3 regions of the Kribbella sp. NPDC002412 genome follow, and region 2 is predicted to be linked to each of the others. Evidence: riboswitches for the same ligand, from Rfam matches in the RefSeq annotation. Region 2 holds a riboswitch; each other region holds the start of a gene.
What was found. Region 2 has a riboswitch for cobalamin ahead of ACWCOV_RS02265 (ribonucleoside-diphosphate reductase subunit alpha). Riboswitches for the same ligand answer to the same signal wherever they lie in the genome.

Region 1: linked by a shared signal. The riboswitch ahead of ACWCOV_RS07310 (putative cobaltochelatase) and the one ahead of ACWCOV_RS02265 (ribonucleoside-diphosphate reductase subunit alpha) in region 2 are both predicted to bind cobalamin.
Region 3: linked by a shared signal. The riboswitch ahead of cobN (cobaltochelatase subunit CobN) and the one ahead of ACWCOV_RS02265 (ribonucleoside-diphosphate reductase subunit alpha) in region 2 are both predicted to bind cobalamin.

The regions. Positions count from the first base shown of each region.
Region 1 covers NZ_JBSFBL010000006.1:162,049-171,652, reverse strand. Annotated here, with positions in the region: gene surE (5'/3'-nucleotidase SurE) at 1-159, shown strand, start outside; gene ACWCOV_RS07320 (alpha/beta fold hydrolase) at 156-1,013, shown strand; gene ACWCOV_RS07315 (3-keto-5-aminohexanoate cleavage protein) at 996-1,688, opposite strand; cobalamin riboswitch at 1,934-2,059, shown strand; gene ACWCOV_RS07310 (putative cobaltochelatase) at 2,130-4,172, shown strand; gene cobO (cob(I)yrinic acid a,c-diamide adenosyltransferase) at 4,172-4,786, shown strand; gene ACWCOV_RS07300 (cobyrinate a,c-diamide synthase) at 4,780-6,219, shown strand; gene bluB (5,6-dimethylbenzimidazole synthase) at 6,216-7,583, shown strand; gene ACWCOV_RS07290 (hypothetical protein) at 7,580-8,194, shown strand; gene ACWCOV_RS07285 (LolA family protein) at 8,321-9,403, shown strand; gene ACWCOV_RS07280 (ATP-binding cassette domain-containing protein) at 9,406-9,604, shown strand, end outside.
Region 2 covers NZ_JBSFBL010000002.1:91,090-100,693, forward strand. Annotated here, with positions in the region: gene ACWCOV_RS02240 (alpha/beta fold hydrolase) at 1-974, opposite strand, end outside; gene ACWCOV_RS02245 (class I SAM-dependent methyltransferase) at 1,342-2,247, opposite strand; gene ACWCOV_RS02250 (FxLYD domain-containing protein) at 2,310-2,816, opposite strand; gene ACWCOV_RS02255 (Fic family protein) at 3,009-4,283, shown strand; partial or broken gene ACWCOV_RS02260 (DinB family protein) at 4,416-4,898, shown strand; cobalamin riboswitch at 5,021-5,176, shown strand; gene ACWCOV_RS02265 (ribonucleoside-diphosphate reductase subunit alpha) at 5,310-8,165, shown strand; gene ACWCOV_RS02270 (ribonucleotide-diphosphate reductase subunit beta) at 8,162-9,214, shown strand; gene ACWCOV_RS02275 (alginate lyase family protein) at 9,455-9,604, opposite strand, start outside.
Region 3 covers NZ_JBSFBL010000006.1:173,613-183,216, forward strand. Annotated here, with positions in the region: gene cobN (cobaltochelatase subunit CobN) at 1-2,366, opposite strand, end outside; cobalamin riboswitch at 2,403-2,530, opposite strand; gene ACWCOV_RS07335 (DUF3500 domain-containing protein) at 2,634-3,602, opposite strand; gene ACWCOV_RS07340 (histidine phosphatase family protein) at 3,593-4,279, opposite strand; gene ACWCOV_RS07345 (cobalamin biosynthesis protein) at 4,272-5,207, opposite strand; gene ACWCOV_RS07350 (serine hydrolase) at 5,250-6,053, shown strand; gene ACWCOV_RS07355 (mandelate racemase/muconate lactonizing enzyme family protein) at 6,050-7,117, shown strand; gene ACWCOV_RS07360 (C40 family peptidase) at 7,114-7,980, shown strand; gene ACWCOV_RS07365 (TerC family protein) at 8,042-9,169, opposite strand; gene ACWCOV_RS07370 (MmcQ/YjbR family DNA-binding protein) at 9,524-9,604, opposite strand, start outside.

The DNA.
Region 1 (9,604 bases), on a different contig from region 2:
ATCGAGCTCTCACCGCCGGCCGCGAATCCGGTCCCCGGCTCCGACGAGGCCCTCCTCGCCGCCGGGTACGTCGCGGTGACCCCGATCATCGGCATCCGCGAGGTCAAGGACGACGCGGCCGCCACCGCCCTGGCGAAGCGACTGTCCAGCTACCGATGAAGCTGTACGTCGCGGAGTACGGCCCGCCGGATGCTCCACCGCTCCTCTTCATCCACGGCCACGGCGGGGGCTATCACTACCAGCGCTGCCAGGGCGATCGGCTCGGGCTTCGGCTGATCGCTCCCGATCAGCGCGGTGTTCTCCACTCGGGTCCGTTGGGTCCCGACGAGCCGATCAACCTCGACGTACTCATCGCGGACTTCGAGGAACTGCGCGAAGACCTTGGCATCGAGCGATGGGCGATCCTCGGGCACTCGGCCGGCGGCAACTACGCGGTCGAGTACGCGATTCGGCATCAGTCCGCGGTCAGCGCGGTTGTCTTCGACTGCCCGTGCTGGGACTTCGACGCCAACGACCGCCACCGGCTGCCGATCTTCGCCCGCCTGTACGACGAGCTCGGCGACCACGAGCGCGCGGCCCGCTGCCGGGAGCTGGCAGCCGTCGATCGCCGGCTGACGGCGGACGACAAGACGTACGAACTGGCCTGGGGCCTCGGCGACCGCTTCCAGGACCTGTCGTTCCACGATCCGTCCCGGCGGGCGGAGTTCCACCGGATCGGGGAGTCGGCCGGCTTCACCGACGAGATGTGGGAACGCGGCAACAGCCACCTGGTGACGCTGCCCGAGCTCTACACCTCCAAGCTCGACCGCCTGGCTTCGATCACCCAGCCGACCCTCCTGATCGAGGGCGTCGACGACCTCGCCACCGACCCGGTCTCGGTCCAGGCCTACCGCGACAACGTCCCCACCGGCCACGTCGTCACCTTCGCCCGCTCCGGCCACTTCCCGCACTTCGAGGAACCGGAACGCTACGCCGACCTCGTGCGCTCGTTCGTCCTAGAGGAAGCCCAGTAGCTCCGCGTTGGACCGCACCGGCTGCCCTTCCGGCCCGCTGAGCATGTCCTCGAAGCCGACCCGTACGTCGTACCCACGCCCGACGGCCCACCGCAGCACCGGCCAAGCCCACTCGTTCTCCCCGTGCACCAGCACGTCCCCTGTCGGCAGGACATCCAGCACCGCCTGGGCCGCCTCGATGCCGTCGGCCCCTGGCGAGATCCCCGGAATCGCCTCCACCAGCACCCGAGTCACCGGCCCACCCCACGCCAGATACTTCTCCGCGGCCGCCGGTGTGAACAACCCAGCCTCAACCCCGATCCCCTTCCCCAGCAGGCACTCCGCAACGTCCTCGGCCCCCACCTCATGAAAGTTCACACTCGCAAAGTCGGGCCCCCGCTCCCACCGGGAGATCAACTCCAACCGCCGCGCAAGCTCAGGCTCGATCCCTTCCCGGGTAGACACCCCCACCGGCACGCCTGGACACCGCGCCTGCACCGCGTCGACCGCGCGCCGAACGTCCTCCCACCGCAAACTCTCCAGCCCATCACCCCCACGCGGATGAACATGCACCGCCCCCACCCCGCCCCGAACCACACCCTCCGCGTCCCACCCCAACTCCTCCGCACTCACCGGCACCCCAGGGTGATCCCCCTTCGACCGATCCCCGTTCAAACAACCCTTGATCAACACCATCCCAAGCTATAGCCGCGCGTTCGTGTTCAGTCAGCCGGTCGCCGCTGCTCGGCCAGCGCGGCGGCAGCCACCCGGGGCGGTTCGGCAGACCACCTTCGGCGGGATCGCGGTGTGGTCGATGAAGCGCGATAAGCGCAAGCAGGGTGGATGGGAGCGCGCGGAGCGGGCGCGAAAGAGGAGCGGCTGGGGGAGCGTGCGTGGGGAAGATCTCTTGGCTTGTCGCTGAGGGAGGCGGTGAGGTGTGCCATGATCGGGCGGACGGGTGTGGAGGAACACCGGTGACCGGCTTGGCCGGGAGTCCGGGGCGGTCCCGCCACTGTGACCGGGGTGACCCGGGAGCCAGGACATCTGCACGCCGTCCGCCGGTTCGCGATCTCCGCGGTACGGCGTACCAGCTGCCGTAGCGGGCGTGGACACCCGCTCGACGAAGGGACCCCGCCGATGCGGCCTGCAGTTCAGAGCTTCCCGTTCACAGCGGTCGTGGGGATGGAGGAACTGCAGCTCGCGCTGGTGCTGTCCGCGGTCTCCCCGGCGATCGGCGGCGTCCTGATCCGCGGCGAGAAGGGTACGGCGAAGTCGACCGCCGTCCGCGCGCTCACCGAGATCCTGCCACCGGTGGACGTCGTCCCGGGCTGCCGCTTCTCCTGCGACCCCGACCACCCCGAACCAACCTGCCCCGACGCCCCCCACCACGACGGACCGCAGCACGGTGAGCGTGCTGTTCGGCCGGCTCGGTTGGTTGAGTTGCCTGTTGGCGCGACCGAGGACCGGGTGCTCGGGTCGTTGCATCTCGGGCGTGCGTTGGCCGAGGGCGTCACGGCGTACGAGCCCGGTCTGCTCGCCGCCGCGCACCGCGGCCTCCTGTATGTCGACGAGGTCAACCTCCTGCACGACCACCTGGTCGACGTCCTGCTCGACGCCGCCGCGATGGGTCGCGCGACCGTCGAGCGCGACGGCGTGTCGGTCACGCACCCCGCGCGGTTCGTCCTGGTCGGCACCATGAACCCGGAGGAGGGCGAGCTCCGCCCGCAGCTCCTCGACCGCTTCGGCCTGACCGTCGACGTGGTCGCCAGCCGCGATCCCGCCGTACGCGTCGAGGTGATGCGCGCCCGGCTCGCGTACGAGGCCGACCCGGACGCCTTCATCGCGAAGTACGACGGGGCGCAGCGCGAGCTCGCGGAGCGCATCGTGAAGGCGCGCGCCCTGCTGTCCGAGGTGATCCTGACGGACTCGGCGCTGCGCCAGATCGCCGAGATCTGTGCGTCCTTCGACGTCGACGGGATGCGCGCCGACCTCGTCACCGCGCGTACGGCGGTCGCCCACGCCGCCTGGTCCGGCCGGACGGTCGTCGAGGTGGACGACGTACGCGCCGCCGCCAAGCTCGCACTGCCGCACCGCAAGCGCCGGAACCCCTTCGACGCACCCGGCCTCGACGACGAGCAGCTCGAAGAGGCAATCAGGAACAGCACGCCCCCACCGGATCCGGACGACGACCCGGACGGCGGACCGGACGACCCCGGCGGTCCCGGCGGCCGCCCGGATGGCGAGGACGGCCGGGATGGCGACGGTGGCCCCGACAGCCCGGGCGGCGTCGACTCGGAGAACGAGTCGAAGGGAGATCAGCCTGCAGCGGGTAAGTCAGGCCCGGCTCCGGCGGGTGAGGTCGTCGCGAGCTCGGAGCCGTACAAGGCCCGCCTGCTCAGCGTCCAGTCGCCCGGCGCGGGCGTCGCGGGCCGGCGGTCTCGGGCGATCACCGACGTGGGCCGCGTCGTGGGCGATCGCCCGCGGATCGGGCGCGAGTCCGGCAGACCGCACCTGCTGGCGACGATCCGCTCAGCCGCGCCGCACCAGCAGGTCAGAGGACGCACGGGCCGCGGTCTCCATGTCCAGCCGGCCGACGTGCGGCTGGCCGTGCGGGAAGGCCGTGAAGGCAACCTCGTCCTGTTCTGCGTCGACGCGTCCGGCTCGATGGGCAGCAAGAAGCGCATGGGTGAGGTGAAGACCGCGATCGTCTCCCTCCTGCTCGACGCCTACCAGCGTCGCGACACCGTCGGCCTCGTCACCTTCGCCGGCGCCACCGCCACGGTCGCGCTCCCTCCCACCGGCAGCGTCGAGACCGCCGTACGACGCCTCGACAGCCTGCCGACCGGTGGACGCACGCCACTCGCCGAGGGCTTGCTGCAAACAGCGGAGGTACTGCGAATCGCGGCCATCCGTGATCCCCGTCGCCGCCCACTGCTGGTGCTCGTCACCGACGGCCGCGCGACCCACGGCGACAACGCCTTCGCCCGCGCCAAGCAGGCCGCCGGCTGGGTCGCCCAGCAAGGAATCGCCGCCGTCGTCGTCGACTGCGAACCGCGCCGCGGCGTACGGCTCGGCCTGGCCGCCGAGCTGGCCGGCGACCTGTCCGCGGAGTACCTGGATCTCGGAGAAGTTGCCGCTGGCAACCTCATCCGCACGGTCACCGAACGGCGGGCAGCCTGATGCCGAAGGGACAGCCGACCGTCGTCCCGCAGGACGGCCTGACCACCCGGCAGCGCCGGAACCGGCCGCTGCTGATGGTGCACACCGGTGAGATGAAGGGGAAGTCCACGGCCGCCTTCGGGCTGGCGCTGCGCGGCTGGAACCAGGGCTGGAACATCGGCGTGTTCCAGTTCGTGAAGAGCGCGAAGTGGAAGGTCGGCGAGGAGAGCGCCTTCAAGGCCCTCGGCCAGGTGCACGAGACGACCGGCCAGGGTGGTCCGGTCGAGTGGCACAAGATGGGTGAGGGCTGGAGCTGGTCGCGCAAGGCCGGGTCCGAGGAGGACCATGCCGCCGACGCGCTCGAAGGCTGGCGGGAGATCCAGCGCCGGATCCAGGCCGAGACGCACGACCTGTACGTGCTGGACGAGTTCACCTACCCGATGAAGTGGGGCTGGGTGGACGTCGACGAGGTGGTCGACACCCTGGTCAACCGCCCCGGTCACCAGTACGTCGTCATCACCGGACGGAACGCCGACCAGCGGCTGCTCGATGCCGCCGACCTGGTCACCGAGATGACCAAGGTGAAGCACCCGATGGACGCCGGCCAGAAGGGCCAGAAGGGCATCGAGTGGTGATCCCACGGCTGGTGGTCGCCGCGCCCGCCTCGGGCGCGGGGAAGACGACGGTCGCGGTCGGCCTGATGGCGGCGCTGCGGCAGGCCGGGCACACGGTCGCGGGGTTCAAGGTCGGCCCTGACTACATCGACCCGGGATTCCACGCGGTCGCGACCGGACGTCCGGGGCGCAACCTCGACCCGATGCTGCAGGGGGAGGAGCGGGTCGCCCCGCTGTTCGCGCACGGTGCCGCGGGCGCCGACCTGGCCGTCGTGGAAGGCGTGATGGGGCTGTACGACGGTGCCCTCGGGACCGAGGGCTACGCGTCGACGGCGCACGTCTCGAAGTTGCTGAAGGCGCCTGTCGTCCTCGTCGTCGACGCCTCCGCCGCCGGTCGCAGTGTCGGTGCCGTCGTCAACGGTTTCGTTGCCTTCGACACCGAGGTGCGGATCGTCGGCGTGATCCTGAACAAGGTCGGGTCGGACCGCCATGAGGCCGAGGTCCGGGCCGGCGTCGCGCCGACCGGCGTACCGGTTCTCGGCGTACTGCGACGGGACACGCGGCTCACCGTGCCGAGTCGTCACCTCGGTCTGGTCCCGGCCGACGAGCAGCGCGAGCAGGCGTCCGCCGCCGTCGAGGCAGCCGCCGAGCTGGTCCGGCAAGGCGTCGATCTCGAAGCCTTCGTCACCGCCGCACGTGCCGCCGGCACCGAACAAACTGAGGCATGGGATCCGGCCGCCGAGGTCGCTCCAGCGGAGGCGGGAGCGGGGGCCGAGGCCGCAGCTCGGGCGGCGGCGGGGGCGGCAGCTAGAGCGGGGTCGGGAGCGGGAGCCAGGCGGGTGGGTGGGCGGCCGGTTGTTGCGGTTGCCGGGGGGCCGGTGTTCTCGTTCCGCTACACGGAGACGACCGAGCTGCTCGTTGCCGCGGGTGCCGAGGTCGTCACCTTCGACCCGCTGTCCGACCCGTTGCCCGAAGCAACGGCCGCGCTGTACCTCGGCGGCGGCTTCCCCGAACTGCACGCCGAGGCATTGTCCGCCAACGACAAGCTCCGCAGCCAGGTGGCGTCCGAGGTCGCGGCCGGCCTGCCGGTGATCGCCGAGTGCGCCGGCCTGCTGTACCTGTGCCGCGAGCTAGACGGCCATCCGATGACCGGCGTCCTCCCCGCGACCGGCCGGATGACCGGCAGCCTGACCCTCGGCTACCGTACGGCGATCGCCGCGACCACGACCGCGTTCTTCGACGAGGGCCGCCGCGTCCGCGGCCACGAGTTCCACCGGACCAGCATCGACGTCGACGGCAACGTGGATCCCGCGTGGCACCTCCCGGGCGGTGCCGAGGGCATCACCCGGACCCGACTCCACGCGTCGTACCTGCACCTGCACTGGACCGCGACGCCCGATGTCCCCGCCCGCCTGGTCGCAGCGGCCCGCATCCACGCCGGGCTGGCGAAATGAACCTCGTCGTAGGCATCGGCCTGCGGTCCGGTACGTCGTACCGCGAACTGCGGGACCTGGTCGATGCAGCACTGACTGCAGCAGGCGGGGGAGTCGTGCGGATGGTGGTCACCATCGACGGCCGCGAGACCGAACCAGGCCTACAACGACTGGCAGCCTCCCTCAACGCACCCCTGCACACAGCGTCCCCCGACGAGCTGGCCCGTCAGCCGGTTCCGACACCGAGCCAGCAAGTAGCGAGACTGAAAGGTACGCCGAGCGTCGCCGAGGCAGCCGTAGTCCTGACCGGCGCCGAGCTGGTGGTCACCAAGCGCCGCTCGATCAACGCCACCGCAGCGGTCGGCCGACTGCATGCTGCACCCGGCTATCCACCGACCGAGCGGGACGTGGTGCACCGCGTGCTGGCCGAGCGCCGCGACGTACGGCGCGGCTTCGTCGACAAGCCGATCGCGGACGACGTCCTGATGCGCGTGCTGGAGTCTGCACACCGGGCTCCGAGCGTGGGATTGAGCCAGCCGTGGGACTTCCTGCTGATCCGCGACATCGCCACCCGGCGCAAGGTGCACGACCTCGCCACCGCCCAGCGGGACGCGTTCGCCGCCTCTCTCCCGCCGGACCGGCGACAGGCGTTCGACGGCCTGAAGATCGAGGCAATCCTCGACACTCCGCTGAACATCGCGGTCACCTGCGACCCCGGCCGCGGCGGCAGGCACGTGCTGGGCCGCCACGCAGACCCGCAGACGACCTGGTTCTCAGCGGCCATCGCGATCCAGAACCTCTGGCTTGCCGCGCGTGCCGAGGGCCTCGGTGTCGGTTGGGTGTCGTTCTTCGAGCCCGGCGAGGTTGCGGCGGTGCTGGACCTGCCCGCTCACATCGAGCTCGTCGGCTACCTCTGCGTCGGGCATGTGGAGGAGTTCGCGCCTGCACCCGAGCTGGTGCGGTCCGGCTGGGCTGCCCGTCGTCCGCTCGCCTGGGCCGTCCACCATGAGGAGTGGGGTCGGCGCAGCTCGTCGCCAGAGGACGACGCCGCGCAGGCCAGTGCGGACACAGTGGCCGCCGTCGGCACCCAGCGGGTGCGCCTGGTCATCGACGGTGACCCTGCAGAGCATCTGGGTGCCCCTGACGTGCTCGTCGTACTGCTGGGACCAGACAGGCCCACTGCGGACTTCGGTGTGCTCTGGCGGCCGGCTCGGACACCGGTGGAGGCCGTAGAACTCGGTGTCGAGGTCGCGAGGGACCTGGCGCTGCAGGGGGTCGGGCAACTCGCCGTACAGGTAGTAGAAGAGTCCGAGCGCGCAGATGGCTTCGTCCGCGGGCTCCGGGCGGGTGCAAGAGCCTGCGGGGTGAAAGACTTCCAGGCATGACAGTTCCACCGCAGGGTCAAGCAGCCATGTACGTGCCCGCGTTCTCGATGAAGCAGCGGATCACGATGATGGCGAACAAGTACGAGCTGATCGCCACCAATCCGGACGGCTCGGACGGGCAGCTGCTGGCGTTCGCGCAGCAGAAGCGGATGGCCTTCAAGGAGCAGGTCACCTTCTACAGCGACGACACCAAGACGCAGCCGGTGTTCTCGTTCAAGGCGCGCAAGGCGATCGACCTGGGCTCCGGGTACGACGTCCTCGACGCGAACGGCCGGCCGATCGGCTGGTTCAAGAAGGAGTTCGGCAAGAGCCTGCTGCGGTCGAGCTGGCAGCTGGCCACGGCCGGCCTGGAGGCGGACGGCACCGAGCGCAACCAGACCATCGCGATCGTGCGCCGGGTCTGGGAGTTCGTCCCGTTCGTCGGCGAGATCCCGCTGCCGTTCATCTTCCACTTCGACTACACCGACCGCGCGACCGGCCAGCTGGTGCTCTCGGTCGAGCGCAAGGTCTCGGTACGTGACCGCTACCGGATCAGCGTGCAGGACCCGCGCCTGGACTTCCGGGTCGCCGCCGCGATGACGGTGGCGCTGGACGCGCTCCAGAGCCGCTGACATCAACCCAGCGCAGTACGCCGTACGCCCGGCGTACTGCGCTCGTCGTATCCGGCCCTCACTCTTTTGGGGGAACAGCCCCTGAGACCACTTGGTTCCACGTTGTCACGGTGCGAGTCTTGAGACATGGGGATAGCGCAACGCGGTCGACGGTGGTTCGTACCGGTCACGGCAGTCGCGGTGGTCGCGGGGGTGGGCACGCTCGGTCCGGTGGTTGCGGACGCGTCACCCAACCTGCCCGACATCACCGCGCAGGAGCTTCTGACCAAGGTTCAGACCGCCAAGGTCGACGGCCTGAGCGGGACCGTCCGATCGGCGGCGGACCTCGGCCTGCCGGCGCTGCCCGGCGTCGAGGGCGGTAACCAGGTCCCCGACCTGCTGAGCGGTGAGCACACCGCCCGGGTCGCCTTCGCAAGCCCGAACAAGGCCCGCGTCTCGGTGCTCGACAACATGGCCGAGCGGGTCTGGACGACCGACGGCAAGACGGCCTGGGCCTATGACTCCTCCGAGCGCGAGGCGGTCAAGCTGACGCTGCCGGAGCGCGCCCAGCAGCCGAAGAAGGCGCCGGTCCGGCCGGAGTCCTACGACCCGTCCGCGGTCGCCAAGCAGTTCCTGGACGCGATCGACCCGACCACCAAGGTCGAGGTGAGCGGGACCCAGGAGGTCGCCGGCCGGGACGCCTACAAGCTGCGCCTGCTGCCGAAGACCGACAAGTCCACGGTCGGCTCGGTCACGCTGGCGATCGACGCGAAGAACTGGGTGCCGCTCGAGGTGACCGTGATGCCGAAGACCGGGGACGACCCGGCGGTGCAGCTCGGCTTCTCCTCGGTGTCGTTCGACGTGCCCTCGGCGAGCACCTTCACCTTCACCCCGCCGAAGGGTGTCAAGGTGAAGGAGGAGAAGGTTCCGGCCTGGAAGGCCCCGAAGGCGGGCGAGCCCAAGCGGCAGGCTCCGAGCGCCGGCGACAAGCCGACGGTGATCGGCGAGGGCTGGGAGAGCGTGGTCGCCGTCCGTGACGTCGACATCGACCGCTCCGGCCCGGTCGGCCAGCTGCTCGCGAACGCCCGCACGGTCGAAGGTTCCTGGGGCACGGGCAAGATCCTGACCAGCAAGATGGTCAACGCGCTGATCACCGACGACGGCCGCGTCCTGGTCGGCCTGGTCAGCCCGGACACGCTGGTCGCCGCCGCACCGAAGGCTCCACGCTAGCCGTGACAGGTCCCGCCTCGTCACCACCGGTGGTGACCAAGGGGCTGACCAAGCGGTTCCGGGGTGGGCAGGTCGCGGTCGACGCGATCGACCTCGAGGTGCCCGCCGGGAGTGTGTTCGGGTTCCTGGGGCCGAACGGGTCCGGGAAGACGACGACGATCCGGATGCTGCTCGGGCTGATCGCTCCGACGGCGGGCTCGG
Region 2 (9,604 bases):
AACGCCAGGAGGTGACGGTTGACCTGGTCCGGGCAGTCCAGCTGGGGGACGTGACCACAGCCGTCCAGGATCACGAGCTGGTCGTTCGGGAGCAGTTCCGCGAAACGGTACGCGCGCTCGACAGGCTGAATGGTGTCCTGCTTGCCCCAGAGCACCAGCGTCGGCGTCTTGGTGGCAGGGATGGCGGCTTCCGACGGCGCCCAGTCCAGACGCCGTTCCAGCAGGTAGGTGGCGCGGATGTTGTCGTGGAAGGTCATCGGAGCCCACCACTCGTCCAGCAGTTGCTCGGTGAGGCGGCCCTTGTTGACCAGCATGCCCTCGGCCAGCCCGCGAACGGTGGACTTGCCGGTGGACAGCTTGACCGCCAGTTCGCCGATGACGGGGATCTTCAGCGATTCCCACATCAGGGTGCCCCGCAGGTCGAGTCCGGTGGCGTCCAGCAGAGCCAGCCGCGTGACACGATCGGGGTGACGCTGGGCGAAGGCCAGGGCCCAGCCGCCGCTCCAGGAGTTGCCCGCCAGCGCGGCCTGCCGGACGCCGACGCCGTCCATGAACGCGCCGACCGCGGAGACCATGGCATCCAGGTCGAAGGCGAAGCCGGAATCCTTCAGCTGGGTGTAGCCCTGACCGGGAAGGTCGACCACGTACACCGTGTGGTCACGGGCCAGCACGTCGACTTGATCCTTCCAGCCGATGACAGAAGTGCCGCCGGGCGAGAGCAGGATCACCGGCGCGCCGGATCCGGCCCGGACGTAGTGGAAGCGGGCGATGGGCGTCTCGGCGTACCGTGATCCGACCTGGGCCAGGTACGGCGAGCGGTATGCGCGGCCCTCCTCGGCCGGCTGCCAGCCGTACGCACCGAACAGCAGCATGGCCAGCAACACTGCCAGCGCAGCCGCCAACCAGCGGCGCCAGCGCCGCTTGCGAGCCGAACGGGCGGTTGAGGGTTGAGGTGTGTTGTCCAGGTTGACCATGGTGACCCCTTGGCTTGGTCCAGCAGCTGTTCGCACGTCTGGACACCTGGGCGTCGACCGCGCGTGACACCGCGGCTGATGAAACAGCTCACACGCAGCGAAAGAACTCGATCTGGTCGGCAACCGCCCGATCCCGGAACGCGGGGTCTGTGTAGAAGGTGAAGTGAGTGCCTGGGTAGGCACGCAGTTCGCCTCGCGGCGCACGGTCGGCAAGCTCTCTGGCGGTCTCCAGCGGCGTCTCACGATCCTCAGTTGCGACGCAGACCAGCAGCGGGCAGGCCAGGCGTCACTCGCTTCGGAGTCTCCCGAGCAACCATCTATCGCCATCTCGAAATCTCATGATTATGAGACTTGATTTTGAGACTGGCTATTTTGAGACGGTCGCTTTGAGGGCGAAGAGGAGGGGGACGCGGGGCGACTCGTCGGGGAGGCGCCACCAGCCTTCCGGAGTTTGCTGCATGGTGGGCCAGCGAGGCCATTGGAGGACTTCGGACTCGCGGAGGCTGGTGATGGTGAAGCCGTTGGCGGCGAGGGTGGTGACGAGCTCGCCGAGGCCGTGTCGCCATTCGTAGCTGCGTTGCCGACCGGGGACTTCGTCGCCGGTGTACGTCACGGTCGAGTCGTGCGCGATCGGACCGCGACCTTCCAGGTAGTCGGTGCGAATCGTCAGCTCCTCGGACTCACCGGGCAGCGACACCGGCCGAAGCGCATTGAGGAGCGGGTGAAACTCGACGATGTACAGGGCACCACCGGGCTTGAGCAAGTCGCGGACGACCTTCGCCCAGGGCTGCAGATCCGGCAGGTAGCAGAGCGCACCCTTGCCGGTGTAGACGACATCGAACTGACGACCCCGCACTGCCTCGACGGCGTCGTACACGTTGGCGTGCACATACTCGACTGCCTGCCCCGACTCGGCCGCGATCCCGCGCGCTTCCTCGAGTGACTTCGCCGACAGATCCAACCCGACAGTCCGCGCCCCACGACGCGCGAACGCGATCGTCTCAGTCCCGAGGTGACATTGCAGGTGCAGCACGTCGCGGCCCTCGAGCGGACCGAGGTCCTCCCACTCGTAGTCCGCGAACCAGTACTCCGCCGGCTGATTGTAGAACTGGCTGGCCGCGTGCAACGGCGCCCGCGCGTCCCAGTCGGCCTCGTTGGCCGCCACCATCTGCCGAGTCTCCGCGTCCAGGCTCACCGGCTCCTCCGTCCGCTCGCGTTCAGCCACGGCCCAGTCTGCCCAAGCCCAGGTCCACATCTCCGCGCTCATGCTCATCGGCGGTTCTCACTCACAGTCATGACGTGGGCCCCGCCGGACGGCGGGGCCCACCCCCGTCGTCAGAACGTCGCTTCGGCCGTGACCTTCACGTAGGCCTTGCTGAACCGCCCATCCGGGACGCAGTTCAGCACCTGGGTCTGGCCCGGCTCCAGGTCGCTGCTGTTGCACTGGACGTTGCCCAGCACCTCGCCGGTCTTGCTGAGGAACTTGAAGTGCAGAAATGCGGTCGAGGTGGTGTCGCTGACGTTCTTCACCTTGCCGGTGATCGAGAACATCTCGGCCTGGCTGGTCACCGTCCAGCCGGCCAGCGTCTGGTGCTTGCCGATCGAAAACGCCTTCCCCACAGCGACTTCCTGCGGTTCGGTGCGAGCCGTCGACTCCTGCACGCTCTTGGCGATCTCGTCGCCGGCCGACGCCACGAAGGCCACACAGCCGCCGATGCCGAGGAAGCTCAGGGCCAGCAGAACGAGAAAGACGTTCCGCACCGTGTGCTTCTTCTTCGGCGGCTGCTGGTACTGCGGTGCCGACTGAAACTGGGCATGCTGCTGCTGCGGGTACTGCGTCACGATTCCCCCCTCGGAATACGGTCAGACGTGGCGGCGCCGCGGCCTTCCGGCCGTTCCCCCGGCGCGTCACTCCGCGTGACTCTACCCCGGATCGCAACGCTGAGTAATCACGATTCGGTCTCACTCTCCTTCACCTCCTTGCTGCCTTGTTCAAGGTTGTGGAGTAAGCTTGAACAAGGAAGGGACGTGGTCATGGCGCGGGTGGAGTTGCATCGGTGGCCTGGGCACCCGGACGGGTTCACCCGGGCCGAGCGGCTGGGCGGGTCGTACGAGCTGTATTTCCCCGATCCTTTGGTTGAACGGACGTTCGACCTGAGCGACGACGCGCTGGCCGCCTTGGAGGACGCGGCCGGCGATCTCGCCCGGCTCGACGCGACGGCCGCCGTCCTGACGAACAGCGAGGCGTTGGCGCGACTGCTGCTGCGGGCCGAGGCGGTCGGGTCGTCGCAGATCGAAGGACTGGTCGTCGGCGCACGCCGCCTGCTGAAGGCCGAAGTCCTGCAGGAGCGACAGCGTGACGTGACCGCCGAAGAGGTGCTCGGCGCCGTCGACGCGATGACCTGGGTGACGGAGTCCGTGCACGCCGGTGACAAACTCGAGGTCGAGCACCTGCTCGAAGCCCACCGTCGGCTGATGGCGCACTCGCCGACGCCGGAGGTCGGTGGCGAGGTCAGGTACCTGCAGAACTGGATCGGCGGCCGCTCCCCTGCCGAGGCGTACTACGTCCCGCCGCCGGCGCAGTCGGTCCCCGAGCTCCTCGCCGACCTGATGGCATTCGTCCGCGAGTCCCGCCTGCCGGTGCTGGCGAAGACCGCGATCGCGCACGCACAGTTCGAGACCATCCATCCCTTTGCCGATGGCAACGGACGGACCGGCCGCGCGCTGATCCACCTGATCCTGCGCGCCGAGGGCCTGGTCGAGCGGACAGTCCCGCCGGTGTCGCTGTCGCTCGCGACCCACGCGACGCAGTACATCGAGGCGCTCACCGCCTTCCGGCACGTTGGCAAGCCGACCACCCCGCGGGCCCGCACGGCAGCCAACCAGTGGCTGCTGATGTTCGCCGCAGCGTGTAGCCACGCCACCGCGGAGGCCGCCCGCTTCGAGCGAACGGCGGCCGATCTCAAGAGCGCCTGGCGGGACCGCGCCGCACCTGTGCGGGCCGGCTCGGCCGTGGAGTTGCTGATCGAGACGCTGCCCGCCGCCCCGGTGCTCACCCTCGCGGGCGCGGCGAAACTGATCGACCGGTCGCAACAGGCCGCCAACCAGGCGCTCGCGCGGCTGGTCGAAGCTCGCGTCCTGCGGGAGGTCACCGACGGCCGCCGGAACCGCGTCTACGAGGCTCCCGAACTGATCGACGCCTTCACCTTGCTGGAACGGCGTTTCGCCAGCCCGGCGGCCGATACGCGGATCGAACCGCCTAGCAGACCGGTCCCGTCGAGGCCAGAACCAACACGCAGCGCTCATTGACTTTCCCCTCCCGTTCGGGCAACAATTCGAACACATGTTCGATCCTGCTGCAAAATCCGACCGGGAGCGTGAGGAACCGTGATGCCGGAGCCGTTCGACTGGGACATCCTGTACCGCCCATCGGCGATGGCGATGGTCCGCGGCCAGCTCGGCTTCAGCTGGATGGTGCTGTCCACCCGGCTCGCGGAGCTGACCGACGAGCAGTACTTCTGGCAGCCGAGCGGCGAGGCGCTGACCGTCGTCCGGCGCCACTACGCCGGCCGGTTCCGGTCCCTCGGTTCCGGCGAGTGGGTCGCGCAGTGGCCGGATGAGCCGGACCACCGTGGCCCGCGCACGATCGCGTGGCTGATCGCCCACCTGACCGAGGCGTTCTTCGAGCGCTGGGAGTGGACGTTCGGCGAGCGCAGGCAAGGACGCGCCGACATCACGCTGCACGGCAACGCCCGCGACGCCGTCGCCTGGCTGACGCACTGGGTCGAGACCTGGCGTGACTCGGTCGCCGCGCTGGACGAGGAGCAGGTGATGACGGTCGGCCTCAGCCAGGCGACCGAGCTCGACGCCGCCGAGCCTTTCGGTCACGTCGTGCTGCGTCTCAACCGCGAGCTGATCCACCACGGCTCCGAGATCATGACGCTGCAGGACCTCCACGCGGCGGCGGCTGAGACGCGGGGCGGTGGGGACCACAAGATGTGCGACACGCGGCGTGGCGCTGCCACAAAATGTCGGAGCCGCCACCTAGCATCACTACTGCTGGTGGTTCGGAGGCATCAACACCACAAGATGTGGGTGACTCCGAGGCAACAGGGGAATCCGGTGCGAATCCGGAACTGCCCCGCAACGGTGAGCGGAACCCTTCCGCAAGTCCGAGTACCTGCCACCGGCGCGCGCACCGCCGGTGCGCGCGGTCCGAGACCTCGAGGGCGGGTCGCAGGGCGTGACAGGCGCAGTCCCGGCCGGTGCTGCCTGTCCCGTCATGCTTCCCGCCCGCGAGACGAGGCCCTCCGAACTCGCGTGGAAAGAGCATCTGTGACCGTCACTTCCTCATCACGACCGGGGGCCGACCAGCCGTCGATCGAGCTGACCGTCGTCCGCCGCGACGGCAGCAGTACGGCGTTCGACCAGTCCAAGATCGCGGTCGCCATGACCAAGGCGTTCCTCGCCGTCGAGGGCGCCGACGCGGGCACGACGCATCGGGTCCGGGACCTGGTGACCGACCTGACCGGCCGGGTCGTCGACGCCCTGACCAGTCGTGGCCCCCGCCACCACCAAGCCCGCCGCAGCGTCCAGGTCGAGGACGTCCAGGACCAGGTCGAGCTGGCGCTGATGCGCGCCGGCGAGCACCAGGTCGCCCGCGCCTACGTCCTCTACCGGGAGGAGCGTACCCGCGCTCGCACGCCCGCCGACCCGGCCGGTGTCACCGAGAAGCCGGCCATCACCGTGCGCGCGGCCGACGGCAGCGCGGCGCCACTCGACCTCGACCGGCTGCGTGTGATCGTCGCCGAGGCTGCCGACGGCCTCGACTCGGTCGATCCGCAGTTGATCCTCGACGAGACGCTCGGCTCCTGCTACGACGGCATCGGCCAGCACGAGGTCGAGCTCGCGCTGGTGATGGCCGCCCGGTCGTACGTCGAGACCGAGCCGCAGTACAGCTTCGCCGCCGCCCGCCTGCTGCTCGACCAGATCCGCCGTGAGGCGCTCGGCCGGGTCCACGGTGAGCCACGGCAGGCGAGCCAGGCCGATATGACCACGGCGTACCCGGAGTACTTCCCGGAGTACATCCGGACCGGGATCGAGGCCGGCCAGCTCGACCAGGAGCTCGCGAGCTTCGACCTGACCGCGCTGGCGGCCGCGATCAAGCCCGAGCGTGACCTCGACTTCGCGTTCCTCGGACTGCAGACTCTCTACGACCGCTACCTGCTGCACATCGACAAGGTTCGGTACGAGCTGCCGCAGGCCTTCTTCCTGCGGGTCGCGATGGGGATGGCGCTGCGCGAGGACGACCGGGAGGCGCGGGCGATCCAGTTCTACGAGCTGCTCAGCTCGTTCCGGTTCATGTCGTCCACGCCGACGCTGTTCAACTCCGGCACGACCAGGCCGCAGCTGTCGTCCTGCTTCCTCACCACGGTCGAGGACGACCTGGGCGGCATCTTCACCAAGATCCGCAACAACGCCCTGCTCGCCAAGTACTCCGGCGGCCTCGGCAACGACTGGACCCCGGTCCGCGGCATCGGCGCCAGGATCCGCGGAACCAACGGTGAGTCGCAGGGCGTCGTACCGTTCCTGAAGATCGCCAACGACACCGCCGTCGCGGTCAACCAGGGCGGCAAGCGCAAGGGCGCGGTGTGCGCCTACCTGGAGACCTGGCACATCGACCTCGAGGAGTTCCTCGACCTCCGCAAGAACACCGGCGACGAACGCCGCCGGACCCACGACATGAACACGGCGAACTGGGTGCCCGACCTGTTCATGCAGCGCGTCGAGGCCGACGGCCAGTGGACGCTCTTCTCCCCCGACGAGGTCCCCGACCTCCACGATCTGTACGGCGCTGCCTTCGCCGAGGCCTACCGCGGCTACGAGGAAGCGGCGGACCGGGGCGAGATCAAGGTGTTCCGCCGGGTCCGGGCGGTCGAGCTGTGGCGGCGGATGCTGACCGTGCTGTTCGAGACCGGCCATCCCTGGATCACCTTCAAGGACGCCTGCAACCTGCGGTCGCCGCAGCAGCACGACGGCGTCGTCCACTCGTCGAACCTGTGCACCGAGATCACCCTCAACACCACTGTCGACGAGACCGCGGTCTGCAACCTCGGTTCGGTCAACCTGGTCGCGCACCTCACCGACGACGGCCTCGACGCCGAGCTGCTGCGCGACACCGTGAAGGCAGCGGTCCGGATGCTCGACAACGTCATCGACGTGAACCTCTACACCACCCCGGAGTCCGAGCGCGCCAACCAGCGGCATCGCCCGGTCGGTCTCGGCCTGATGGGGTTCGCCGACGCGCTGTTCCGGCTGCGGATCCCGTACTCCTCCGACGCGGCCGTCACCTTCGCCGACACCTCGATGGAGCAGATCAGCTACCACGCGATCGAGGCCTCCAGCGACCTCGCCGCCGAGCGCGGCCGCTACTCGACGTACGACGGTTCGCTCTGGAGCCAGGGCGTGTTGCCGATCGACTCGATCGCGCTGCTGCGGAGCGCCCGGGACGGCGACGTGATCGTTGACGAGAGCAGACAACTCGACTGGGACCTGCTCCGGGCGAAGGTCCGCCGCGACGGCATGCGCAACTCCAACGTGATGGCGATCGCGCCCACCGCGACGATCTCCAACATCTGCGGGGTGAGCCAGTCGATCGAGCCGGCGTACAGCAACCTGTTCGTGAAGTCGAACATGTCCGGCGAGTTCACCGTGGCGAACCCGTACCTGGTCGCCGACCTGAAGGCGCGCGGGCTGTGGGATCAGGTGATGGTGTCGGACCTGAAGTACCACGACGGCATCCTGGCCCGGATCGAGCGGGTCCCGGCCGACCTGCGTGAGCTGTACGCGACCGCGTTCGAGATCGAGCCGCGGTGGCTGGTGAAGGCGGCGTCGCGACGGCAGAAGTGGATCGACCAGGCGCAGTCGCTCAACCTCTACATGGCCGCGCCGTCGGGCCGGGCGCTGGACGAGCTGTACCGGTCGGCATGGCGTCATGGCCTCAAGACGACTTATTACCTGCGTTCCCAGTCAGCGACCCATGTGGAGAAGTCCACGCTGCAAGGCACCGATGGGCGGCTGAACGCCGTACCCGTCTCGCTCCCGTCGCCCGATCCGCTGGCCGCTCCCCTGCCCGAACCGACCGGAGCCGTGTGCTCCCTCGACGACCCCGACTGCGAGGCCTGCCAGTGACCACCGGACTCGGAGAGATCGCGGTCGGCGCCGGACGGGTGCACGTCGACGACAAGGCGATGATCAACGCGCGGGCGGACGTGAACCAGTTGCTGCCGCTGAAGTACCGGTGGGCCTGGGAGAAGTACCTTGCCGGATGCAACAACCACTGGATGCCGACCGAGGTGTCCATGCAGGCCGACATCGCACTCTGGAAGTCTCGCGACGGCCTGACCGACGACGAGCGGATGATGCTGAAGCGGAACCTCGGCTTCTTCGCCACTGCGGAGTCGCTGGTCGCCAACAACATCGTGCTGGCCGTCTACCGGCAGCTGACCAACCCCGAATGCCGGCAGTACCTGCTGCGCCAGGCGTTCGAGGAGGCCGTGCACACGCACACGTTCCAGTACATCTGTACGTCGCTCGGCCTGGACGAAGGCGAGTTGTTCAACATGTACCGGGAGGTGCCGTCGATCTCGGACAAGGACGCCTGGGCGCTGAAGTACACCCAGCACCTGGAGGATCCGGACTTCCGCACCGGGACGCCGGAGGCCGACACCGCGTTCCTGCGAGACCTGATCGCGTTCTACGTGGTGTTCGAGGGGATGTGGTTCTACACCGGGTTCGCGCAGATCCTGTCGCTGGGCCGGCGGAACAAGATGGTCGGGATCGCCGAGCAGTACCAGTACATCCTGCGCGACGAGTCGATCCACCTGAACTTCGGCATCGACTGCATCAACCAGATCAAGCAGGAGAACCCGCACCTGTGGACGGCGGCGTTCCAGGCCGAGGTGCGGCAGATGCTGACCGAGGCGTGTGAGCTCGAGGTCGCGTACGGGCGGGCGACGATGCCGCACGGCATGCTCGGACTGACCGCAGAGCTGTGCGAGCAGTACATGCACTTCATCACCGACCGCCGCGCCGAGCAGATCGGCCTCGCGCCCATCTTCGGCGAGACCCGGAACCCCTTCGGCTGGATGTCGGAGGTGATGGACCTGAAGAAGGAAAAGAACTTCTTCGAGACCCGAGTCATCGAGTACCAGTCGTCGAGCGGCCTGACCTGGGACTGACCAGACAACAGGCAACCCCCGGGCTGAGCCCGGGGGTTACCCGCGGTGAGTCGGTCGGCCCGGACACGCCCGGGGTTACCCGCCGTGAGCCGGTCGCCCCGGACCACGCCCGGGGTTACCCGCCGTGAGCCGGTCGGGCCGGGCCCGGCCCGTAACCCTCCCACCGCACACGGGGGTGCGCTGGCCGGCTGCCGCGGCGGGTGGGACGACCCTCCCGTCGGTGGGGCGGCGGTGGTTTGGTTAGCGGGGGTTGTTGGCGTGGGTGAGGGTTTCCCAGGCGTAGAAGTAGTTGGCGCCGGCGGGGCGTTTGGACTCGGTGTAGCGCAGGGTTGTGGGCAGCTGCTGGCCGAGGCGGTTGTGGTAGTGGTTGTAGACGATCTCGGTGACGGC
Region 3 (9,604 bases), on a different contig from region 2:
GAGGCCTCGACGCCGGCGGACGACCGGCCGATGACCTCGGCGACGACCACCGGGACCTTCGCCGCGTCCCAGCTCAGCGTCTCCATCCCGACGACCAGCTTCCGGGCGACCGCTTCCAGCAGGTCGACACCGTCCGCGCCGGTCACCGCGGGCAGATCGGCCAGCGTCGCCAGGTCGGCGAGGTCAACGGCCTTTCCGGGGTCGGCCAGCAGGTCGGCCTCGGAAACGCCGAAGGTGTCGCCGAGCGCCGTACGCAGACCCGGAATCGAGTAGGAGCCACCCCACAGCTGCCGGGCGCGCAGCACGGCGAGCACCAGGTTGACCCGCGCCTCGCCGGCCGGCGCACCGCCGAGCACGTGCAGCCCGTCGCGGATCTGCACGTCCTTGATCTCGCACAGGTAGCCGTCCAGGTGCAGCACGAACTCATCGAAGTCGTCGTCCTCAGGCTTCTCCGACGTGTGCAGGTCGTGGTGCAGCTGCGCCGCCTGGATCAGCGTCCAGATCTGAGCCCGCAGCGTCGGCACCTTGTCCGGGTCCAGCGCCTGCACAGTCGCGTACTCGTCGAGCAGGTACTCCAGCTTCGCCATGTCGCCGTACGTCTCGGCCCGGGCCATCGGTGGCACCAGGTGGTCGACGACGGTGGCGTGCGCCCGCCGCTTCGCCTGTGTCCCCTCGCCGGGGTCGTTGACGATGAACGGGTAGACCATCGGCAGGTTCCCGAGTACGGCGTCCGGCGCGCAGTCGGCCGCCATCCCGATGCCCTTGCCCGGCAGCCACTCCAGCGTCCCGTGCTTGCCCAGGTGTACGACGGCGTGCGCACCGAAGCCGCCCTCGTCCACCGAGGCCTCCAGCCAGCGGTACGCCGCCAGGTAGTGGTGCGACGGCGCCATGTCCGGGTCGTGGTAGATCGCCACCGGGTTCTCGCCGAACCCACGCGGCGGCTGGATCATCAGGACGACGTTCCCGAACCGCAAGGCCGCAAGCGCAATCTCACCGGACGGGGTGACGTACAACTCCCCCGGCGGCGCTCCCCAGGCCTCGGTCATTGCCTCACGCAACGACTCCGGGACCCGGCCGAACCACTGCTGGTACGTCGACAGCGGGACCTTCGCCACCGCGTTCGCCAGCTGTTCGTCGGTCAGCCAGTCGACGTCGTGCCCGCCGGCCGCGATCAGCCGGTGGATCAGCCCGTCGGCGCCGTCCGCGCCCTGCAGCTCACTCAGGTCGAGCCCGCCGAGGTCGTACCCGGCCGCCTCGAGCTGCCCGAGCAGCACGACTGCGGACGCCGGAGTGTCCAGACCGACCGCGTTCCCGATCCGCGCGTGCTTCGTCGGGTACGACGACAACACCAGAGCGAGCCGCTTCTCGGCGACCGGGACGTGCCGGAGCCGGGCATGCGCGACCGCGATCCCGGCCAGCCGGTCGCAACGCTCCGGGTCGGGCGCGTAACGAGCGAGCCCGTCCTCGTCGTACGCCTTGAACGAGAACGGGATCGTGATCAGCCGCCCGTCGAACTCCGGAATGGCCACCTGGGTCGCCGCGTCCAGCGGGCTCACCGCGGCGTCGCTGGCCTCCCACTGCTCGCGCGTCGAGGTCAGCGCGAGGCCCTGGAGCAGCGGGATGTCGAGCGACGCGAGCGCACCGGCGTCCCAGGCGTCGTCCGCGCCGCCTGCGCTCGCGTCCGCCGCGACGGATCCACCGGCGGCGAGCAGAGTGGTGACCAGAACGTCGCACTTGCGCAGCAGCTCGAAGAGGCCGGCGTTCTCGGCGCTGGTCGGATCCAGTCCGCGGAGGGTGCCGCAGTACACAGGTAGCGGCTGCGCGCCCGCGTTCGACACAGCCGCGGCCAGTGCGTCGACGAACGCGGTGTTTCCGGAGATCTCGTGCGCGCGGTAGTAGACGATGCCGACGACCGGCCGCTGGTCCTCGACGAAGGTGCCGCGGACGCCGTACGCCGGGAGTGCCTGCGGTGGGTCGAACTCGTCGCCGGTCAGCAAGATCGTGTCGCGGAGGAAGCCGGCCAGGTTCCGGAGGTTCCCGGCGCCGCCCTCGCGCAGGTAGGCGAGCGCCTCGGTGACCGCACCGGCGGGCACGGTCGACAGCGACATCAGCTCGGCGTCGGGCGCGGCCTCGCCGCTGACCACCACGGCCGGCTTGCCGGACGCGATCACCGCGTCGAGCCCTTCCTCCCAGGCCCGGCGGCCGCCGAGCAGGCGGACGACCACGACCTCGGCGGAGTCAAGCAGCGGGGTGAGCTCGGCCAGGTCGAGCCGGGCGGGGTTCGCGACCTTCCAGCCCGCGTCCGCCTCAGAGGCAGCCAGCAGGTCGGTGTCGGCGGTGGAGAGCAGCAGCAGGTTCGCGGGCACGCGCCACGAGTCCTTCCTCGGGGTGTCCACGCCCCGTCCGGAGGTTCGACGGCGGCAGTTCCTGACTCCCACGCGAGGTGGTCACAGTGGCGGGACCGTCCCGGACTCACACCGGGTTCCTGCTGATGCCGTCGGTTGACGTCGCCGACTCTAGCCGACGGCTTTGAGAGGGCCGGAGCGCCAGGCCATCACAATTGCGCCAGTCGCTCGCCGCTGAGCGTGGAGCCGCCGTTGGGTGGCGGTTGTGATGGTCTGGCGGTCCCCTACTCAGCGGTGCGTGGCGTAGTGGGCGGCGAGGAGGTCGGTGCCCCAGTCGTTGCGGAGGTCGCGCCAGACGGAGTGGATGTGGTTGGCGTTGTCCTGGGTGTTGTCGTACTCGGCGAGGAAGGTCGGGCCGGCGATCGAGTAGTAGTGCCGGTTGCCTACGCCCGGTTCGGTCTTGCCGGCCCAGGCGAAGGTCAGGCGCTCGATGCCGTGGTCGGTGATGTCCTGCCAGGTCTGCAACCCGATCGGCCCGGCGGCGCGGCCGACGTACTGGCCGATCAGGAGGCTGAACACCTGGCGCTGCTCGGCGGTCATCTCGCCGTACGCGAGGCCGCGGTGCAGCAGGGACGCGTCGGCGACCGGGTCGTGCCGGGTGAGGATGTCGTCGGGCGCCTCGTCGGAGACGACGGCGACCGCGCGCTGGCCGGAGTCGAGGGCGTGCAGGAGCTGGAAGCCCAGGTCCTGCTCGGCGGCCAGGAACCGCCGGCCCGCCTGCGGGCCGGACCTCACCTCGGCCGGGTTCGACCCGATGAACTGCGGCGTGAACGCGATCGCGCCGTCGACCAGCGTCACGTGCAGAGCCAGGTGGTGACCGTTCAGCCGCCAGGCCCACGGCTCCGTGTCGGACGGGTCGCCGAGCACGCGGAGGAAGTACCGCTGACCCAGCACGGACCCTTCCCACTCCCCCGTCGGCGGCAGGTCGGGGATCTCGCGCAGGATCACCTCCGCCTCCAGCACGGCCATCGAGTCGGCCACGCCGCGCTCGCTGCAGCCGACCTCGATCAGCCGCTCCGCGAGCCGCTGCTGGGCCGGGTTCAGCTCGGCCAGCGGCAGCCCGGGCCGGTCGCCGGGCAGGTACGTCCAGTCCTTGTGGTCGGGCGTGTCGAACGCTGCCCTGATCTTGTCCAGCTGGGCCGGCGAGAGGCTCGCCAGCAGCTCGAGGACCGCCTCCCGGGTCTGCTCTACAACCATGCCGATCGCTCCCGTTCCGTCGGTTCGTAAGGTGTCCACTGCTCGAACGGCCGGTCCAGCTTGTACCGGAAATCCGGCTGCCGCAGCAGGACGCGTGTTTCGGCGTTGTCCGGGTTGCGCAGCGTCTCGAAGAACCGGACCGACCAGTGGAACCAGCGCATGCAGAACAGCCGCATGGTCAGCCCGTGCGAGACCAGCAGCACGTTCCGCGGCGCGTCCGGCGTCTCGAAGTCGCGGTGCATCGTCTCCAGGAACGTGGACACCCGGTCGTACACGTCGGAGCCGGACTCGCCGTGGGTGAACCGGTAGTAGAAGTGCCCGTACGAGTCCCGGAGCTGCTGCTGCCGCTCGATGTCCGCGGTGTCCTGGAAGTTGGCCCAGTCCTGCTCCCGCAGCCGCGGCTCCTCGCGGACGACCTCCAGCAGGTCGTCGATGCCGAGCGACTCCAGTGTCTGGCAGGCCCGCAGGTACGGCGAGACGTAGACCCGGACCGGTTCGTTGTCGAACAGCTCCCGCAGCCGCTTCCCCGCCTGGATCGCCTGCTCGTGGCCGTGCTGCGTCAGCGGGATGGCGTGGTCGGGGACGCGCTCGAAGATCGTCTTGTCCAGGTTCGCCTCGGACTCGGCGTGCCGGATCAGCGCAATCCGCCGCGGCCGCCGGCTCAGGTCCTTACCCAACGCGTCTCCCCCTCCGCCGGCTCATTCCGGCCAGCATCGCCGCCACTCCCACCGCCGCGACGCCGACGCGCCGCGCGAGGGCAGCCGTACGGCGGACGTCCGCGACCGTCGGCGTGGGTCCGTCTCCCAGCGTGCCACGGTCCTCCTGATAGTCCCCGTAGCTGTTCCGCCCGCCGAGCTGCAGGTCCAGCGCGCCGGCGAACGCAGCCTCGACCGGACCGGCGTTCGGACTCGGATGCTTCGACGCGTCCCGTCGCCAGACTCCGACCGCCTCGCGCAGCCGCCCGGCGGCGAATCCGGTCAGTACGGCGCACGCCCGCGCCGGCAGCAGATTGAGTACGTCGTCGAGCCGGGCAGCCGCCCACCCGAAGTTCAGGTACTTCGCCGACTTGTAGCCGACCATCGCGTCGAGCGTGTTCGCGGCGCGGTACCCGAGCAGGCCGGGCACTCCGAGCACACCGCCCCACAGCAGTGGCGCGACACAGGCGTCGGAGGTGTTCTCGGCGAGCGACTCGACGGTCGCCCGGGCCAGCTCATCGGCCTCCAGGTCGGTCGCATCCCGCGCGCACAGGTGGCTCAACCGGGAGCGCGCTGCCGGGATGTCCTTCTCCTCGAGCAGGCCGGCCATGTGCTCGGCCTCGCGGTCCAGGCTGCGGGCGCCGAGCACGGTCCAGGTCGCGGCAGCCGTGACCAGGGTGTGGAGGATCGGGCGGTTCCGGGTCAGCCGCTCCACGAGCGCTCCGCCGGCGAGCGCCGTACCGACGAGGGCGCTGGTGTAGGCCGCGCCGGCTGCGCGCGAGTCGCCGTACCAGCGGCGCTCCAGGCGGGTCGCGACCTGGCCGAAGCCGGCCACCGGGTGGAAGCGGCGCGGATCGCCGAGCACACGGTCGGCGGCGAAGCCGAGGATCAGACCCAATGCTCTGGACACCCTCGGCAGTCTGCCAGGCGGCTGTGTGGAAGGGTGAGCGGCATGGGAATCGCGGAACTGCTCCGGGAGGTCGACGGGAGCGGCGACTTCGGGGTGTGGCTGGGCCGGCTGGACGGCGTACCGGTGTTCGAGCACGAGGCAGAGCGGACGCACTACTCCGCCAGCACGATGAAGCTGCCGGTGGCGATGGCGATGATGCGCAAGGTCGAGGCGGGTGAGCTGGCGCTCGACCAGCTGGTGACCGTGCACAACGACTTCGCGTCCGCGGCCGGCGGGCGGTTCGGCGTGCGCCAGGACGAGGACGACGCGCCCGCGACCTGGACCAAGCTGGGCACGCAGGTGCCGCTGGGCTGGCTCGCGACCGAGATGATCACGCTGTCCAGCAACCTCGCGACGAACCTGGTACTGGAGTTGACCGGCGTCGAGGCAGCCGATGCCGAGCTGCGGCCGGGACCGAGCGCGATCCGGCGTGGGATCGATGACATCCCGGCGCGCCGGGCCGGGATCAGCAACGAGATGAGCCCGGCCGGGCTGGCCGCCGTACTGGTTGCAGTGGGCAATCAGGACGGCGCCTCCGGCACGTACCTGCGCGACCTGCTGGCCGGCAACCAGTGGAACGGCGAGATCCCCGCGCTGCTGCCGACCGGGACCCGGGTCGAGCACAAGAACGGCTGGGATACCCGGATCCGGCACGACGGCGGCATCGTCCGCCCGCCGGACGCGGAACCGTTCGTGCTCGTGGTGTGCACGACGTCCGACCTGCCCGATGCGGACGCACAGAAGCTGATCGCCTCGATCGCGCTGGAGGCCTGGAACCACCGGCACGACCTGGAGGCCGTTCGATGAAGCTCTCCACGCACCTGGTGTCGGCGCCGCTGCACACCCCGTTCGTGACGGCCCTGCGTACGGCGACGCACGCCGACTCGCTGCTGGTCGAGATCAGCGACGGCTCGGTCAGCGGTTGGGGCGAGGCACCGCAGGTCTGGAAGGTCACCGGGGAGTCGCTCGCCGGCGCACAGGCGTGTGTCGAGGGACCGATCGCGGCCGCGCTGGACGGGCTCGAGCCGGACGACCTGACCGAGGCGCTGCGCCGGGTGCAGAACGCTGCCGTCGGCAACTTCGGCGCCAAGGGCGCGGTCGACGTCGCTCTGCACGACCTGGCCGCCCGGCGTCGCGGGCAGTCGCTGCACAACTTCCTCGGTTCGACGGTGGACACGGTCGCCACCGACGTCACGCTGTCGGTCGGCGATGCCGACGCGCTCGCCACCGCCGCACAAGCTCGCGTTGCCGATGGCTTCACGGTGCTCAAGATCAAGGTCGGCACCGGCGACGCGCGCGCCGACTTCGAGCGGGTCCGCCAGGTCCGTGCGGCGATCGGTCCCGGCCCGTCGCTCCGGCTCGACGCCAACCAGGGGTGGTCGCGGCGCGACGCGGTGACCGCGATCCGCGCGATGGAGGACGCCGGCTGCGACCTCGAGCTTGTCGAGCAGCCGGTGCCCGCGGCCGACCTCGACGGGATGGCGTGGGTGACGGACCGGGTCAGCACACCGATCCTCGCCGACGAGTCCGTGTACGGCGTCCGCGACCTGGTGGCCGTGATCCGGCACGGCGCCGCGGACATGGTGAACGTGAAGCTGGCAAAGTGCGGTGGGCTCGGGCCGGCCCGGACGCTGCTGGAACTGGCCCGGGAGCACAGGATCCAGACCATCGTCGGGTCGATGATGGAAGGTCCGGTCGGCGTCGGCGCGGCGGCTGCGCTGGTGTCGGCGTACCCGACGTCGGCGGTCAACGACCTGGACGCGGCGTGGTGGCTTCGGGAGGCGCCGGTGACCGGCGGGATCCGGTACGAAGGCGCGCTGATCCACCTGCCGTCGGCTCCCGGACTCGGCGTGACAGGCTTGACCGCATGAAGCTAGTCGCCGCCAAAGTCCCGGTCAGCACGGTGTGGACCGCACCGGACGCGCCCCGGGACATCGACGCCCCCGCGATCGCCGCCCAGCCCGACGTGGCTGCCTGGGCGAAGTCGATGGACACCGAGACCCGCCTCGGACTGCACGACCGGACGCTCACCCAACTGCTGTTCGCCGAGCCTGTGCTGGTGCGGTCGGAACGGGACGGGTGGTCGGAGATCGTCGCGCCGTGGCAGCCGTCGTCGCAGGACGAGCTGGGGTACCCGGGCTGGGTGCCGTCGAGCCACCTGGGCGAGTTGCCGTCGGCCGCGTCGGCTCCGGTCGCCATCGCAGTACCGACTGCTGCTCTGCTCGCTGAGCCGGCGGGTGATGCTCGGGTCCTGGGTGACTTGTCGTTTGCCACGGTGCTTGCGTCGGTTGAGCATGCGGACGGGTACACGCGGGTGGCGACACCGGATGGTGGGTCGGGCTGGCTGGCTGACAGCGCACTGCGGTCCGGCGCAGGGTCGGCCGAGGATCGGCTGGCGCTGGGGGCGCAGTTCCTCGGGCTCGAGTACCTGTGGGGCGGTACGTCGGCCTACGGGCTGGACTGCTCCGGTCTGGTGCACACGGTGAGCCGGGTGCTCGGCCTTCGCACCCCGCGCGACGCCCACGACCAGGCGGACACGCTGGAGAACATCCCGATCGCCGAAGCCCAACCGGGCGACCTCTACTTCTTCGCTCGCCCCGGCAAGCCCGTCCACCACGTCGGCTTCGTCTCCCCCGAAGGCATGCTCCACGCCTCCGAAACCGGCAAGCGCCTCGAAAACGAACCCCTCACCGACGACCGCCGCGGCACCCTGGTCGCAGCCGCCCGTCTGTAGCACCTGCAGACACACGTTCGCCCCAGACCAAATGATGGTCTGGGGCGAACTGTGTTCTTGCTCAGCGCTTCTTGGCGTCCGACTGCTCGGGCTCCGGGATGGAGTCCAGTTCCGCCTTGGTCTTGTCGTCGATCGCCGGCTCGGTCTTGCCGTTCGGGGTCTCGACCGGGGTGGACTCGTCCAGCTCGCCGCCGCCGTCTGAGTCCGTGTGCCAGTGCGGCGGGTTCTTGGCGGACTTGCGGAGGCTGGCGACCGTGGTGATGCCCAGAGTGATGATGATGAAGCCCAGCGAGAACCAGATCGGGATCTCCGGGGCCCACTCGATGTGGTGACCGCCGTTGATGAACGGCAGCTCGTTCACGTGCATCGCGTGCAGGACCAGCTTCACGCCGATGAAGGCGAGCACGACGGACAGGCCGATCGACAGGTACACCAGCCGCTTCAGCAGGTCGCCGAGCAGGAAGTACAGCTGCCGCAGACCCATCAGGGCGAACACGTTCGCGGTGAAGACCAGGAACGGCTCCTGGGTGAGGCCGTAGATCGCCGGGATCGAGTCCAGCGCGAACAGCAGGTCGGTGGTGCCAAGCGCGATGATCACGATCGCCATCGGGGTGACGAGTCGCTTGCCGTTCTTGACGATCGTCAGCTTGACGCCGTTGTACTCGTCGGACGCGTTCAGCCGCTTCTTGGCGAACCGGATGACCGCGTTCTCCTTGTAGTCGTCGTCGTCGTTCTCACCCTGCATGGCCAGGTGGACGGCGGTGTAGACCAGGAACGCGCCGAACAGGTAGAAGATCCAGGAGAACTGGTTGATCGCGGCCGCGCCGACCGCGATGAAGATGCCGCGGAACACCAGCGCCAGGATGATGCCGACCAGCAGCGCGGTCTGCTGGTACTTCCTGGGCACGCCGAACCTGGACATGATGATCAGGAAGATGAACAGGTTGTCGACGCTGAGGCTGTACTCGGTCAGCCAGCCGGCGAAGAACTCTCCCGCGTACTGACCACCGGAGAACACCCAGACCCCGAGGCCGAAGACAATCGCCAGACCGACGTAGAACGCGATCGCGGTCGCCGACTCCCGGGTCGTCGGTTCATGCGGGCGCCGCCCGATGATGAAGACATCGAACGCGAGCAACGCCAGCAGCACACCGACGGTGATGTACCAAACGTAGTCAGCAACGTGCACAAGAAACCTCCGGAGCGCAGACGGAACAGGACTCCGAAGGTCTCTTCCGCCAGACTCGCTCGACGAGCCTGGCCGGCGGCACCGGGCGCGGGAAGCGAGTCCCTTGACCGTGATGACGATACCGCCGCGAAGGAATACTCCCCTTCTCCACCCCTATTCTGACCGGTCGATGTCCAAGTCACCAAATCCGGAGCGCCGTATCCTCTTGTCGGAATGATCACGGCCCGCAGTGGGAATATCCCCATTCGGTCACTGGTTGTACGCAGATGTCGCCCTCATCACACCCAGTCAGATTGTGTACGGCGTACTGTATACCCACCGTACCGACCCGGCGACCACCCGGTGTGACCGGCGTCACGGCCGTTTCGACTTCGGAAGTTTGGCCACGATCGTCTCGTACGACGTGTCGATCAGCTCGAGGATCTCGTCGTCGGG